Regions from separate parts of the Stenotrophomonas sp. YJH_SMC_106-19 genome, predicted to be linked through region 2. Evidence: predicted binding sites of a transcription regulator. Region 2 holds the regulator's gene; the other holds the start of a gene.

What was found. The regulator FliA, encoded in region 2, starts transcription of late flagellar genes. The targets are predictions, from matches to a motif close to TAAAGTTTNNCNNNCNNNGGCCGATAA.
Region 1: the regulator FliA is predicted to act here: its motif matches at 2,461-2,487, upstream of AC5P5M_RS02915 (methyl-accepting chemotaxis protein).

The regions. Positions count from the first base shown of each region.
Region 1 is NZ_JCAFRQ010000001.1:635,839-643,409, forward strand. Features, by position in the region: gene AC5P5M_RS02910 (hypothetical protein) at 1-249, shown strand, start outside; gene AC5P5M_RS02915 (methyl-accepting chemotaxis protein) at 305-2,431, opposite strand; gene AC5P5M_RS02920 (L,D-transpeptidase family protein) at 2,667-3,626, shown strand; gene AC5P5M_RS02925 (M23 family metallopeptidase) at 3,631-4,272, shown strand; partial or broken gene AC5P5M_RS02930 (hypothetical protein) at 4,376-4,641, opposite strand; gene AC5P5M_RS02935 (hypothetical protein) at 4,714-5,070, opposite strand; gene AC5P5M_RS02940 (adenylosuccinate synthase) at 5,221-6,513, opposite strand; gene AC5P5M_RS02945 (DUF2065 domain-containing protein) at 6,790-6,975, opposite strand; gene hflC (protease modulator HflC) at 7,041-7,571, opposite strand, start outside.
Region 2 is NZ_JCAFRQ010000010.1:25,271-32,841, reverse strand. Features, by position in the region: gene AC5P5M_RS18245 (chemotaxis protein CheA) at 1-1,566, opposite strand, end outside; gene AC5P5M_RS18240 (protein phosphatase CheZ) at 1,569-2,174, opposite strand; gene cheY (chemotaxis response regulator CheY) at 2,174-2,566, opposite strand; gene AC5P5M_RS18230 (RNA polymerase sigma factor FliA) at 2,624-3,367, opposite strand; gene AC5P5M_RS18225 (MinD/ParA family ATP-binding protein) at 3,364-4,251, opposite strand; gene flhF (flagellar biosynthesis GTPase FlhF) at 4,238-5,890, opposite strand; gene flhA (flagellar biosynthesis protein FlhA) at 6,036-7,571, opposite strand, start outside.

The sequences.
Region 1 (7,571 bases), on a different contig from region 2:
GGCGGCACGCATCGTCTCGACATCGCCCACGGCCGGATCGTCTCCCGCCGCGCCTTCACCCACAGCTGCATCCAGCTGAAGCGTGCGCCACCCGGTGCGGCGATGTTCATCACCCATCTGCAGGACCCGACACCGACCGAGATCCATGTGTTCTGGAGCCTGTGGGCCCGCTCGCCGCTGTACGTCTCCACGGGTAAGGACGTGATCTGGAAGATCGAGGACGGCCGCATCCGCCGCATGCAGGACTGACCGGCCACCACGCGCGAACACGTGGCGGCCCGTACCTTCAGGCGGCTGCCGACGGTCAGGCCGCGCGTGCTGCCACCGTGCGGACTGCACCGCTCTGCTCGATATGGAACACCGCGACCGACGCGGTCAGCGCATTGGCCTGCTCTTCCAGCGCGCGGCTGGCGGCAGTGGCTTCTTCCACCAGTGCGGCATTCTGCTGGGTCACCTGATCCATCTGCACCACCACCTGATTGACCTGTTCGATGCCGGCCGCCTGTTCCTTGCTCGCCGCAGCGATGTCACTCATCAGCTGGTTGGTGCGTGCGCTGGCCTGTGCCAAGCGGGCAATGGCTGCTTCCGACTCGACCGTAACCGCCAGACCGCTCTGCACCTTGCCTGCCGCCTCTTCGATGAGTTCCTTGATCTCCTTGGCGGCGATGCCCGCACGCTGCGCCAGCGTGCGCACTTCACTGGCGACCACGGCAAAGCCGCGGCCCTGCTCACCCGCGCGGGCAGCTTCCACCGCAGCGTTCAAGGCCAGGATGTTGGTCTGGAAGGCGATGCCATCGATGACCGTGGAGATTTCCGAGATGCGCGCCGAGGACTGATCGATCTCTCCCATCACAGATGCCATCTGTGCCATTGCCTGTTCGGTGGCCCGCACCGCCGCGCCGGCAGCGTGTGCCTCGCTGTCGGCCTGGCGGGCCAGCTCGGCATTCTGGCGGACGGTCGAGGTCAGTTCTTCCATCGATGCCGCCGCTTCTTCCAGGTTGGCGGCCTGCTGTTCGGTACGGCGCGACAGGTCGCTGTTGCCGGCAGCGAGCTCCTGCGCGGCATTGTTGATGCTGTCGGCGGCGTCCTGGATGCCGCGCACGATGCCGGTCAGCTGGGCCGTGGTGGTGTTGGCATCGTCGCGCATGCGGGCGAACACGCCGTCGTAGTGACCGTCCATGCGCGCAGTGAGGTCGCCCCCGGAGACCGCGCGCAGCACATCGGAGACGTCGGCGATGCTGGCCTGCGAACTGGCCATCATGCCGTTGAGCTGCTCGACCATCGCCCTGAACTGATACTGGAACGCACTGGCGTCCCCACGCACGCTGAAATCTCCGGCGCGCGCCGCGCGGACCAGGTCGTCAATCTGGGTGTTGACTGCCAGCAGGCTCTGTTTCACTGCGGCCAGCGTGCGGGTCAGCGTACCCTTCTCGCCGGGATAGTCCGGAAGGTCGCGGCTGAGGTCGCCGATGGCATAGCGCTGCATGACCTCGGCCATCAGCAGTTCCACCTGCACGTGTGATTCCACCAGGCTGTTGGTGGCCTGCACCATGCGCCCGAAATCGCCCGGAAACGCGCTGGCGTCCATGCGGTAGCGGATCGCACCCGCCTCGTGCTGCTCGGCCATGTGCATCTGCGCCCCGATGGCGGCCTGCACGCTCTGCCGCACGCTGGCCATCGCCTCGCCCAGCCGGGTCAGCTCGTCACGGCCGCCGAGGCGGAATTCCTGGTCCAGCTGGCCCTTGGACAGGCGCTCGGCCAGGTTCACCGCGCGTGCCAGCGGACCGGTCAGGCTGCGACCGATCATCACCGAGGCGGCAATGCCGACCAGCAGGGCCACGCCTCCCAGCACCAGCAACTGCAGCAGACTGCGTTCACCCAGGCGGATCGCCTCGGCGGCGGCCTCGCGGCTTTCCTTCTCTTCGAAGTCGACTCCCTCGGACAACGCCTTGTTCCAGCCGTTGGCCGCGTCCTGCACCGGCCCCAGGGTCAGTGCCACGGCAGCGGGGTAGTCGCCCTGCTCCATCAGTTCGCTGGTCTGCTTGTTGAGCGGGCGCGCAAGGGCGCGCTTGGCCGCGATGGTTTCAGCGATGGCCTTGCCCTCTGCATCGCCCGGCAGGGCCTGATAGGCGGACCAATCCGCCTCGTAGCGCTTGACCAGGTCGGCAATGCGCTTCTCGTCGCTGCCGCGCTCTTCGCCCTGGCGGATCAGCATTTCGCGGCGCACTACCATCATCTGGTTGTTGGCATCGAGCATCTGCGACAGCAGGCGTACCTTGGCCACACTGACGTCGACCACCTGCTGCATCGCGCGCTTCTGCACGACACTGGCGGTGGCGCCGGTGGCCACCACGGCAGCGACCAGCAGCAGCAACAGGCCAAAGCCCAGCCCAAGACGCCAGGCAACCCTGACATTCCTCAAGTAATCCATGGGTACATCCAAAACGGGGGGATGCGCCCGTATCGGCCGCGCCACCGGCAATCTTGATCGGCAACAAACACGGGCGTCGGCAGCCGTTCACCTTGGTGAGGCCCCGCCCCGTACTTCTGCGACAAGGGCCTGAGCCACGCCGGGGCTGCCCTGCTCATGCCGGCATCAGGTTGCTTTCACGGAGGCTGCGCAGCCTCTGCGGGCAGGGTGGAGCTGCCATCTGCCGGAGATCTTCATGCCCGTGTACCGCCCCGCCCTGCTCGCCCTGTCCTTGCTGGTGTCGCCCGCCTTCGCGCAGGTACCGCCGCCGGCCCAGCTGCCGGAGCCCATTGCCGAGCAGGCCGGACCCGATACAGCAGCCCGCTCGCCGCTGCACGCCCAAGTGTTGCTGGATCGCGCCAATTTCTCCCCGGGCGAGATCGACGGTGAAGTCGGCAGCAACCAGCATCGGGCCGTGGCCGGCTTCCAGGCGGCACACGGCCTGACGGTGAGCGGAGAGCTGGACGACAGCACCTGGGAGGCTCTCCAGGCCGAGACGATCGCGCCGCTGGCCAACTACACGCTGACGGCCGAGGATGTTGCCGGTCCGTTCCAGTCCATTCCCAAGAAACCCGCCGCACAGGCAAAGCTGAAGTCGCTGGGTTACAGCAGCGTCGAGGAAGCGCTCGGTGAACGCTTCCACGCGTCCCCTGCCCTTCTGAAGTTGCTCAACCCCGGCGTCGATCTGGCCAAGGCCGGCAGCCGTATCCAGGTGCCCAACATCGCCCCCGCGGCATTGCCGAAGGCGGCGAAGATCGTGGTCGACAAGTCCGATTCCACTCTTCAGTTGCTGGATGCGCAGGGCAAGGTGATCGCACAGGTGCCGGTTTCGTCCGGCAGCCAGCACGATCCGCTGCCGATCGGTGAATGGAAGATTCTCGGCGTCCATCGCGACCCGCCGTTCCACTACAACCCCAAGCTGTTCTGGGATGCGCGCAAAGGCGAGAAGAAGGCCACGCTGCCGCCCGGTCCGAACAATCCGGTCGGCCGGGTCTGGATCGATCTGTCCAAACCCCACTATGGCCTGCACGGAACGCCGGTACCCGGGCATGTCGGCAAGACCGAATCGCATGGCTGCGTGCGCATGACCAACTGGGATGCACTGCGCGTGGCCGATGCGGTGGATACCTCTGTCCCCGTGGTGATGCAGGAGTGAACCGATGCGACTTTCGCAGTTGATCGTGCTGGGCGTGCTGGTAGGTGTGGGAATGGGCTGGTGGCTGCGCCGCGATGCGGGTGAGCCAGTAGCGGTTGCCCGGCCTGCAGCACCACCTGCGGTGGCTGCGGGGCCGGAGGTTGCGGCTGCGACGCCGCGTGTGGGCGCTGCGGCTCCCACGGCGGTGCCGCCGTCCAGCGCCACCGATGCGCCAAGCGGCCTGCTGCTGCCGGTGCAGGGCGTACTGCCTTCGCAGCTGCGCGATACCTTCACCGATGCCCGCAGCGAAGGGCGCGTGCATGATGCAATCGACATCATGGCCGACGCAGGAACTCCGGTGCTGGCAGTGGCCGATGGGACGGTGGAAAAGCTGTTCGACAGCAAGCGTGGGGGGCTGACGATCTACCAGTTCGAGCCGAGCGGGCACTGGTGCTACTACTATGCCCACCTGCAACGCTATGCCGATGGCCTGGCCGAAAAGCAGGTGATCAAGCGTGGCGAGGTGATTGGCTACCTAGGCAGCACCGGCAACGCCAGCGCCGAGGCCCCACACCTGCATTTCGAAGTGCACGTGCTGGGGCCGGAGAAGCAGTGGTGGAAGGGGGAATCGATCAATCCGTACCCGCTGTTGCAGGCGGGAGGGTAGCGCGTCTGCCGCGTGGCAGAGCCAGTCGCAGTGATGCCCGATTTGGGCACGATCCTACCCGTATTGGGTATCTGACAAGTACCCCGCCGGGCATGGCCCGGCGCTACCGGCGTCGCCACCGCCGCAGCGCGATGCTGGCGGTTGCCAGCCCGCCACCGGCAATCAGTAACAGCAGTGCCAGGGGCTGCCAGAAGAAGAACGGCCACAGACCTCCAGCACGGTCAGCCGCAGCCAGGAACCCCCGCGCGGACGTGCGTCGCCGCGCCCATAGCCGAAGTACGAGGCGGCAATTCCAGCGGACTCAACCGATTCCAGTGCGCGGGTGATGCCGGAGCCCGGCACGTCCGAACGCGCGCCAGCACGGAAGTCAGTCTGAAGCGCGTGAACCCACCCGATACCTCGCCAGATGGCGAGGCTAGGCATCGCACATGCGGAAGGGCGTCAGGCCGGCCTGACTTCTCTGCAGACCGGCTCGGCAAGTTCGCGGCAGGCGAAGAACAGCTCTTCCACCCCACCTTCGTCCAGGTGCCTGCGCGGCGTCGCCGTGGTGGCGCAACGGTTGGCCGCATGCAGCATCTCCACCGCGGTGAGGATGCCCACGGCCGCACGGTCGATCCGCGCCAAGGACTGACGTCGTCCGTCGGACAGGTTCTCCTCCGGCCACAACACGCCATCGGAGCCCTCGCCATCACGGATGCGGGTGAGGCAGCCCTGGAACGTGCTGAGATCGTCGGCGGGATTGGCGTCGTCGTTGATGGGCTCAACAACATGGAACGGCGGGGTCTTGCGAGCGGTCATGGTGTCGGCTTCCGTGGCTGCACTTGACAGCGCCACCGCCGACAGATGAAACCGGCCCAAACTGAAGCGCCGCGACCCCACAGGGAGTCGCGGCGCTCTTTTTTCAATTGAACAGCGTTACCAGCACGCCGGACATGGCCCGGCGCTACCTCAGGCGAACGGATCCTGCAGGACCATGGTGTGGTCGCGATCGGGGCCGGTCGAGACGATGCTGATCGGGCAGCCCGCCAGCTCCTCCAGCGAACGCAGGTAGGCGCGCGCGGCCGGCGGCAGGTCATCCCATTGGGTGATGCCGTGAGTGTTCTCGCTCCAGCCCGGGAACTCCAGGTACACCGGGGTGCACTCTTCCCAGCCCTGCGCGTCCAGCGGTGCGTACTCGGTACGCTTGCCGCGGTATTCGTAGGCGATGCAGACCTTCAGCTTCTCCATGCCGTCCAGCACGTCCAGCTTGGTGATGCACAAGCCGCTGATGCCGTTGATGGCCACGGCGCGCTTGAGCGCGACGATATCCATCCAGCCGCAGCGACGCGGACGGCCGGTCGAGGCGCCGTACTCGGCACCGCGGTCGCGGATGCCCTGGCCGATCTCATCGTCCAGTTCGGTCGGGAACGGACCGCCGCCGACGCGGGTGGCGTAGGCCTTGGCGATGCCCAGCACGTAGTCGATCGCATCGGCACCCACGCCGGCGCCGGCCAGTGCGCCGCCGACGGTGGTGTTGGAGCTGGTGACGTACGGATAGGTGCCGTGGTCGATGTCCAGCAGCGCGCCCTGCGCGCCTTCGAACAGCACGCGCTTACCCTGCTTGCGCAGGTCGTGCAGGATACCGGCGACGTCGGACTTCATCGGCTCGACGTACTCGCCGAAGGCAAGTGCCTCGTCGTAGGTCTTCTGGAAGTCGATCGCGTCGGTGTTGAGGTACTTGGTCAGCACGAAGTTGTGGTAATCCAGCGCGGTGCGCAGGAGTTCTTCCAGCTGCTTGGGGTAATGCAGGTCGGCGATGCGGATGCCGCGACGTGCCACCTTGTCTTCGTAGGCCGGGCCGATGCCACGCCCGGTGGTGCCGATCGCCTTGCCGCCGGCAGCGCGTTCGCGCGCCTGGTCCAGGGCGATGTGGTACGGCATGATCAGCGGCGCGGCCGGGGAGATCTTCAGGCGCGAACGCACTTCCACGCCGGAGGTTTCCAGTTCGGCGATTTCCTTCTGCAGCGCGGCTGGCGAGATCACCACGCCGTTGCCGATCAGGCACAGTGCGTCGTCGCGCAGGATGCCGGACGGGATCAGGTGCAGGACGGTCTTCTTGCCGTTGATGACCAGCGTGTGGCCAGCATTGTGGCCGCCCTGGAAGCGCACGACCGCGCCGATTTCCTCAGTGAGCAGATCGACGATCTTGCCCTTGCCTTCATCGCCCCACTGGGCACCCAACACTACGACAGACTGACCCATGACGGGCTCCTCGATTTGTTGCGGCCATCGGGGCCGCGGACGGGTAAACCGTGGCGGGGGTGGCCAGCGCGGTCATGGCGGCTCCAAACGGGGAGCGGCCGGCGATGGATGGCCCAGACACGGAAAAAGCCGAACGGGGGAGGCCCGTCCGGCTTTTGTGCATTATCCGGGTTTCCGGGGTCGGGTGCCACCTTTCCGACGGACGGCTTCACCCAGCGGTCAGGGGCCCGAAACGGGGTCAGATCCCTTTCCTGCGGAAAGGAATATGACCCGCTGCTAATGCCGTGCCCACCACAGCAGGCTCAGGCCGGCCAGCAGGATCAGGCCGCCAAAGCTGCGCAGGGCCGGTCCAGGCAGGTCCAGCAGGCGCTCGGCCATGCGCTTCCAGGCCAGCGGGGCCGCGAACAGGAACAGGCCTTCCAGCACCGCGACCAGGCACACGGCCGCGAACAGGTCTTTCATCGGGAACTCCAGAAATGGCACGGGGCCCGGCATCTGGCCGGGCCCCGTGGGTAGTGCGTGCGACCTCAGCGATCGCTCTTGAGGTACTGCAGGAACGGGTCGTTCTTGTCGAGCACGATCACGCCGTTGCCATCGGTCATGGAGCCACGGTAGGCCTCCAGGCTGCGGTAGAAGGCGTAGAACGCCGGATCGGCAGAACCGGCCTTGCCATAGATGCGCGCGGCATCGGCATCACCTTCACCGCGCAGGCGCTGGGCATCACGCTCGGCTTCGGCGATCAACACGGTGCTGTCGCGGTCGGCCTGGGCGCGGATCGTCAGCGACTGTTCCTCGCCTTCGGCGCGCAGCTTGGCAGCCTCCTGCTTGCGCTGGGCGCGCATGCGCTCATACACGTCGTTGATGACCTGGCTGTCGGTCGGCAGATCGACCTGCTTGATGCGCAGATCGATCATCTGCATGCCCAGCCCCGCCACCGCCTCGTTGATGCCCTTCAGCTGCTCGGCGATCAGCTCGCTGCGGTCGCCGGACACCAGCTGCTGCAGGGTGCGCGAGTTGATCTGGTTGCGCAGCGAGTCAGTGATGATCGGTGCCAGGCG
Region 2 (7,571 bases):
ATCCAGCACCGCCCGGCCATCGAACCAGCCCAGCGAGGTGCGCGGTGCATGCAGCACTTCCATCACGCGCGCCAGCGGCAGCGCATAGACGTCCTCGCCGGCCTGCACCAGCAGGGTTGGCAGGATCGCCAGGGTCAGCGGCACGCGGATCAGGAAGCGGCTGCCCCGACCCAGTTCCGACTGGATCTGGATCTGCCCACTGAGCTCGCGGATGCGCGACTGCACCACATCCATGCCGACGCCGCGGCCGGAGATGTCGGTCACCTGCTGCTTGGTGGAGAAGCCGGGCAGGAACACCAGGTGCAGGCATTCCTCGCTGCTCAGCCGGGCCGCCGCCTCCGGGTCGATCAAGCCCTTTTCGCGTGCTTTCGCGCGCAGTTTTTCCGGATCGATGCCGGCGCCATCGTCCTGCACCTCGATGCTGACGTAGTCGCCTTCCTGCTGGGCCGACAGACGCACGTGGCCCATGCGTGGTTTGCCCTGTGCTTCGCGCAGATCGGGCATCTCCACACCATGGTCGATGGCGTTGCGGACCAGGTGCACCAGCGGGTCGGCCAGGGCCTCGACCAGGTTGCGGTCAAGCTCGGTTTCGGCGCCGACCAGCTCCAGGTCCACTTCCTTCTTCAGCGAGCGGGCAACATCGCGGGCGACCTTGGGGAAGCGCGAGAACACCTTGCCGACCGGTTGCATGCGCGTGCGCATCACTGCCGACTGCAGGCGCGCGGTGGCGATGTCAAGGGTCGACACGGCGCGGTCCAGTTCCTCGTCGCGCAGGCGCGCACGCAGGGTCTTGAGCCGGTTGCGCGACAGCACCAGCTCGCCGATCAGGTTGACGATCGCATCCAGCCGCTTGGTATCCACGCGCACGGTGTGCTCGGCCTCGGCCACCGGCTTGTTGGCCGCGGGCTTGACCGCGGCGGCCGCGGGGCGCGGTGCGGGCAGTGCAGGCGCCGGCGGGGCAGTCACGGGTTTCGCGCCCGGGGCGGCGCCGCCGTGCAGCTGGTCAAGCAGGGCTTCGAACTCATCCTCGCTGATCAGGCCATCGTCGGCCTTGGCCGGCGTCGCCACCGCGGTGGGGGCGTTGCTGCCGTGCAGCTGATCGAGCAGGGCCTCGAACTCGTCGTCGGTGATCAGGTCACCGGCAGCGGGCGCGGCTGCTGTGGGGGCGACAGCAGCCGGCGCAGCAGTGCCGTGCACGTCGAACTGGGCGATCAGGTCCGGCGGGGCATAGCCGGGTTCGTTGCCGGAAGACACGGCATCCAGCATCGATTGCAGGTAGTCCAGTGATTGCTGTGCGGCATCGAAGTGATGCGGCTGCAGCACCGCTTGGCCAGCGCGGGCGGCGCCCAGTGCCTCTTCGGCGGCATGGCACAGCTCGACCATGGCGGTGATGCCGAGGAAGCCGGCGCCGCCCTTGAGCGTGTGATAGCCACGGAACACGGCGTTGAGCTGGTCGGCGTCCTGCGGCGCCTGTTCCAGCGACACCAGCTGTTCGCCGAGGCGATCCAGGATTTCCTGTGCCTCGATGATGAAATCGGCGGTGATGTCGTCGGATACCGCGCTCATGCTTACAGTCCCAGGTCCGACAACAGGTCGTCGGCGTCGTTCTGAGAGACCGCGTGGCGGTCCAGTCCCTTCAGTGCCGGTCCGGCCAGCGCCGGATCGGTGCGATGCTGCTCCGGTGGCAGGCCCAGCGCGCCAAAGCCTTCGTGCACGCGGCGGACGATGCCGACCACGCGACGGATGATCTGTCCGGTCAGGTCCTGATAGCTCTGGGTCAGGGCAATCTCGGTCAGGTTGTGGCGGATGCGTTCCAGCTGCGCATCCTGCCCCGGCTGGAGGCCTTCGGCGCGCAGCTGTTCGGTGAGGCTGCGGCACTCTTCGGCCAGGTCCAGGGTGCGGTGCGTGGCCTGTTCGGTCATCGCCACCACATGGTCCAGGCGCGCGCAGGCGTCGTCCAGCTCGCCCGCCTCGCTGGGGACGGTCGGCAGTTCGCCCAGGGCCTGGCCCAGTTCGCGGGCCAGCCGTGACAGGCCGCTCATCATCGGCTGCGTGCGTGCGGCCACCAGGGCGTCGATGCGCTGGCGCCAGGCGCTCTCGTCGCCGGATTCGAGCGCGTCGAGGGCTTCCTGCAGGCGCAGGGCGAGAGCGTTCTTGTCGACCGTGGCGTCCATCAGGCGCTGGCCGCCAGGCGTTCGAAGATCTTGCCCAGTTTCTCTTCCAGCGTCTGCGCGGTGAACGGCTTGATGATGTAGCCGTTCACGCCGCTCTGCGCCGCTTCGATGATCTGCTCGCGCTTGGCCTCGGCGGTGACCATCAGCACCGGCAGGGTCTTGAGCTTGGCATCGGCGCGGATCGCCTTGAGCAGTTCGATGCCGGTCATCACCGGCATGTTCCAGTCGGTGACCACGAAGTCGAACGGTTGGCTCTGCAGCATCGACAGCGCAGCATGCCCGTCCTCGGCTTCGGCGGTGTTGGTGAAGCCCAGATCGCCCAGCAGATTCTTGACGATGCGACGCATGGTCGAGAAGTCGTCGACGATCAGGATGCGCATGTTCTTGTTCAAATCGGAGTTCCTTTGTTGTTCAGTCGCCCGCGGTGGCCGTGGCCGCCGCAGGCATGTTCATTCTTCAAGCCCGGCATCCGCGGCCTCGAAGATCTTCAGCCGGCCGCGCAGGCGCAGCACGGCCTGGCCGTGGATCTGGCAGACGCGCGATTCGCTCACGCCGAGCACCGCGCCGATCTCCTTCAGGTTCAGCTCCTGCTCGTAGTACAGCGAGAGCACCAGCTGTTCGCGTTCGGGCAGATGGCCGATGGCCTTGCCCAGTTCGCGGCCGAACTCGCCACGTTCCAGGACCTGCTGCGGTGTCGGTCCGCCCTGGGCGACGGTGTCCAGTTCGCCCTGGTCTTCGATGCGCGATTCCAGGCTCAGCACCTGGCCGCGCGAGGCGTCCTCCATCAGCCGCAGGTATTCGGGCAGTGGCATGTCCATGGCCGCCGCCACCTCGGTGGCACTGGCTGCACGGCCCGTGGTCTGCTCCAGGCGGCGGATGGTGGCGGCCGCATCGCGGGCGCGCCGATGCACCGAGCGCGGTACCCAGTCGCCGCGGCGGATCTCGTCGATCATCGAGCCGCGGATGCGGATCGAGGCATAGGTCTCGAACGAGGCACCCTGGTCGGCGTCGTAGCTGCGCGAGGCTTCGATCAGGCCCATCATGCCGGCCTGGATCAGGTCGTCCACTTCGACGCTGGCCGGCAGGCGTGCGGCCAGGTGATGGGCGATGCGCCGCACCAGGTCCGAGTGCTGGGCGATGACCTCGGTCGCCGCCGAGCGCTGGACTTCCCTGTACTGGGCCGCGCCTTTCATGCTGCCACCCCGCGTTGCTTGAGGATGCGCTCGAGGAAGAATTCAACGCCACCGCGTGGCTCGGTGGGGGCCTGCCAGCGGGCGGTGCGACGGGCGATCTCGGTGATCGCCAGCGCCGCCGGGCTGGATGGATAGGCCTTCACCACCGGCTGCTGGCGCTGCACCGACAGGCGCAGCCAGTCATCCTGCGGCACGCAGCCCAGGTAGTTCAGCGAGACATCGGCAAGGAACTTCTCGCAGACCCGGGTCAGCTTTTCATACAGCACGCGGCCCTCGTTGGGGTCGCGCACCATGTTGGCCACCACCTGGATGCGGTCCACGCCGCGCTCGCGCGACAGCACCTTGATCAGTGCGTAGGCGTCTGTGATCGAGGCCGGTTCGTCGCAGACCACGACAACCGTGTCCTGTGCGGCCTGGCAGAAGGTCAGCACGCCGTCGGTGATGCCGGCGGCGGTGTCCACCACCATGATGTCCAGCTCGCGTTCCAGTTCGGAGAACACGTTCACCAGGCCGATGTGCTCGGCCGGGGCCAGCTCGGCCATGTGCCGCCGACCGGACGCGGCCGGCACCACCAGCACGCCGTTCGGACCTTCGACGATCACGTCTTCCAGCGAGCAGCGGCCGGCGACCAGATCCGCCAGGGTGTGGGTGGGATTCAGCCCCAGGATCACGTCGATGTTGGCCAGACCCAGGTCGGCGTCGAGCAGCAGCGTGCGCTTGCCCATGCCGGCCAGCGCCACGGCCAGGTTGGCCGAGACGTTGGTCTTGCCGACGCCGCCCTTGCCGCCGGTCACGGCGATGGTGCGCACAGGGCCGAGCGGCTCGCTGCGGGTGGCCGACAGCGGGAAGGTCTTGGTCAGCTTGGCGTACTCACGCGACGGCATGGTTCAACTCCGGGTTGCAGGGCATATCGGCCGCTCGGCGCAAATCTTCAAGGCGAAGTACAAGATTGGCCGCGCTGGCCCGGTGCAGGTCGTCCGGAACGTCCTGGCCATCGGTCACCCAGGTGATCGGCAGCGCGTGGTCTACCGCCACTGACAGGGCGTTGCCGAAGCGGCCGGTCTCATCCAGCTTGCTCAGCACCAGGCCCTGCAGGTTGGCCGCGCCGAAGCGGCGCACCACCTCGTCCATGTCGCCAAAGCTGGTATTGGCCGGCAGCACCAGCAGAGTGCGGACCTGGCGGGCGGCACGCAGCCACTGCAGCTGCGCGGCCAGGGCGCGGTCACGCGGGCCCAGGCCGGCGGTATCGATCAGCACCAGCTTGTAGTCCTTCAGCCGCTCCAGCAGCTGGTCCAGGTCGGTACCGCTGTTGGCTTCATGCACCGCGATGCCGAGCTGGCGGCCATAGCCGTACAGCTGCTCGCGGGCACCGATGCGCAGTGTGTCGGTGGTGACCAGGGCCACATCGCGCGGCGCGTGCTTCTCGGCGAAGCGCGAGGCGAGCTTGGCGATGGTGGTGGTCTTGCCGGCCCCGGTTGGACCGACCAGAGCGATCACGCCGCCTTCTTCCAGCGGATCGACCGGCGCGATCGGCAGCCTGCGCGAGATCAGGCCCAGCATCAGCCCGCGGCCCCGGTGGGCTTCGGTTTCCAGCGGTATCTGCATGACCACATCGCGGGCCAGCCCGGCATCGAATCCGTACTCGTCCATCAGGTCCAGGGCGGTCGCCCGCACCGGGCAGCCGCGCAGGCGCTCGTCGGTGAAGCGGTTCATCTCGCGCTCGATGACCTGGCGCATGCCGGCCACTTCGTGGCGCAGCTGGCGGATCTCGGCATCGTCCTGTGCAACCACCGTCAGTACCGGCGCCGGGGCAAGGAGCGGCGCCGGGGCCGGCGCGGTCTCCGCTTCAGCGGCAGCGGCAGGGGCTGGCGTGGTCTCGGCAACGTCCTGCGCGTACGGCGGCTCGGGGTGCACGGACTCGGCCTGCGCCGTGGCCGCAGCGGTGATCGGCAGCGGCGGCGGCAGCACTGCCGGCGCGGGGGATTCGTGATGCTCGTCCTGCGGCGGGTCGATCAGGAAACGGGCGCGGTTGGCGGGCGCCGGTGCGGGAGCCACGACGGCGCTCGCGAACGGCGCGAAGATCTGCTCCGGCAGTGCCGGATCGTTGACGGTGGCACGCGCCAGGGTGGCAGCGAAGCCGGAACTGCCGCGGGTGGGCACGATCTCGTCCGCACTGTCCAGGGTGCGGCCGGTGGCACCGACGGCCGCGCGGGCGAGGGCGGCCACGGCCGATGTGGTGGCGGTCACCGGCTGCTGGGCCGGTGTCGTGGAGCGGCGGCGGGTGACCGCGGCGATCACTGCATCCGCGGCGGTGCGCGGTTTCGGCGGCGGCGGAGCCACGTCGCGCCGCGAGGCTTCCAGCGCGCGTTGCACCGCGCTCTCGTCATAGTTGGCTGCGGCGACGATCTCGACGCCTTCCTCGATCCGGCGGTTGGACAGGATCACAGCATCGGGACCATGTTCCTTGCGCACCAAGTTCATGGCCGAGCGCATGTCGGCGGCGACGAATCGTTTGATTTTCATGCTGTGGTCACGGGACGGGGACGGCGGGGTGGTGGTGGGAGAACGCGGGTGGTCGGTGGTCTGCACGGAACGGGTTCCCCTTGGCATCTGTCTGTTGCGGTGGTTCGAAGGTGGTGTCTGTTTTCTGACGCATCGGTGGGCGGCGTCAGCTGATCGTTCCGACCAGCTTCAGGCGCTTGTCCTCCGGCACTTCGCTGTACGCCAGTACCGACAGCGACGGAACGCTGTGACGGACCAGGCGTGCCAACGCGGCACGTACCGGGCCGGGAACCAGCACGACCGCGGGCTCGTTGCGGGCTTCCTGCTTGCTGACACATTCGGCCAGACTCTGATGCAGTCGCTCGGCAAGCCCGGGTTCCAGCGCGGCGCCGTTGCCCTGCGTGGACTCCTGCAAGACGCGTTCCAATTGCGGGTTGAGGGTGAACACCGGCAGCTCCGCCGACATTCCGGCGATCTCCTGCACGATGAAGCGGCCGAGCGCGGTGCGCACTGCGGCGGTGAGCGTGGCCGGGTCCTGGCTGGACGGCGCGTGCTCCACCAGTGCTTCGGCGATCTTGCGCAGCTGGCGGATCGGAATGCGTTCCACCAGCAGGTTCTGCAGCACCCGCACCACGGCCGACAACGGCAGCGCCTTGGGCGTCAGATCTTCGACGAGCTTGGGCGCGCTCTTGGCGAGGTTGGCCAGCAGGTGCTGCACCTCTTCGTGGCCCAGCAGCTCCGGCGCATGCTCGCGGATGAGGTGGGAAAGATGGGTGGCGACCACGGTGGCCGGGTCGACCACGGTGTAGCCCATGGTTTCGGCCTGGGCGCGCTGGTGCGGCTGGATCCAGGTAGCGTCCAGGCCGAAGGCGGGATCCTTGCCGGCGATGCCGTCCAGCGGGCCGAGCGCACTGCCGGGGTCCAGCGCCAGTTCGCGGTCGGGATGGATCTCGGCGGTTGCCACCGGCACGCCATGCACCAGCACGCGGTAGCCGTTGGCCGGCAGTTCCAGGTTGTCGCGGATGTGCACGGATGGAATCAGGAATCCCACGTCCTGGGTCAGCTTGCGCCGCACACCCTTGATGCGTGCCATGAGTTCGCCGCCCTGATTGCTGTCCACCAGCGGAATCAGCCGGTAACCGACCTCCAGCCCCAGCGGGTCGACCGGGCGCAGTTCGTCCCAGCTCAGTTCCGCGGTGGGGGCCGGCGCCGCCGGTCGGCCCAGCGCACTGACCGCGCCGGGGTCGCTGCCGGCAGCGTCGCTCGGGGCCGGGGCCTGTCCCTTCCGGTACAGCTTCCAGGCGATGAAGCCGAGAATGGAGGCAAGCGTCAGGAAAGCGACGTTGGGCATGCCGGGCACCAGGCCGACCAGGCCAATGATGCCGGCCGTGATGGCCAGGGCACGGTACTGGCCGAACACCTGGCCGGTCATCGCCTGTGCCATGTCCTGCGAGCGCGAGGCACGGGTGACCAGCATCGCCACTGCGCTGGAAACCAGCAGGGCCGGCAGCTGCGCCACCAGACCGTCACCGATGGACAGCAGGGTGTAGGTCGCAGCGGCATCGCCGAACGGCATGCCATGCTGCAGCACGCCCACGGCGAGGCCACCGAGCATGTTGATGAACAGGATCAGGATGCCGGCAATCGCATCACCCCGGATGAACTTGCTGGCGCCGTCCATCGCGCCATAGAAGTCGGCTTC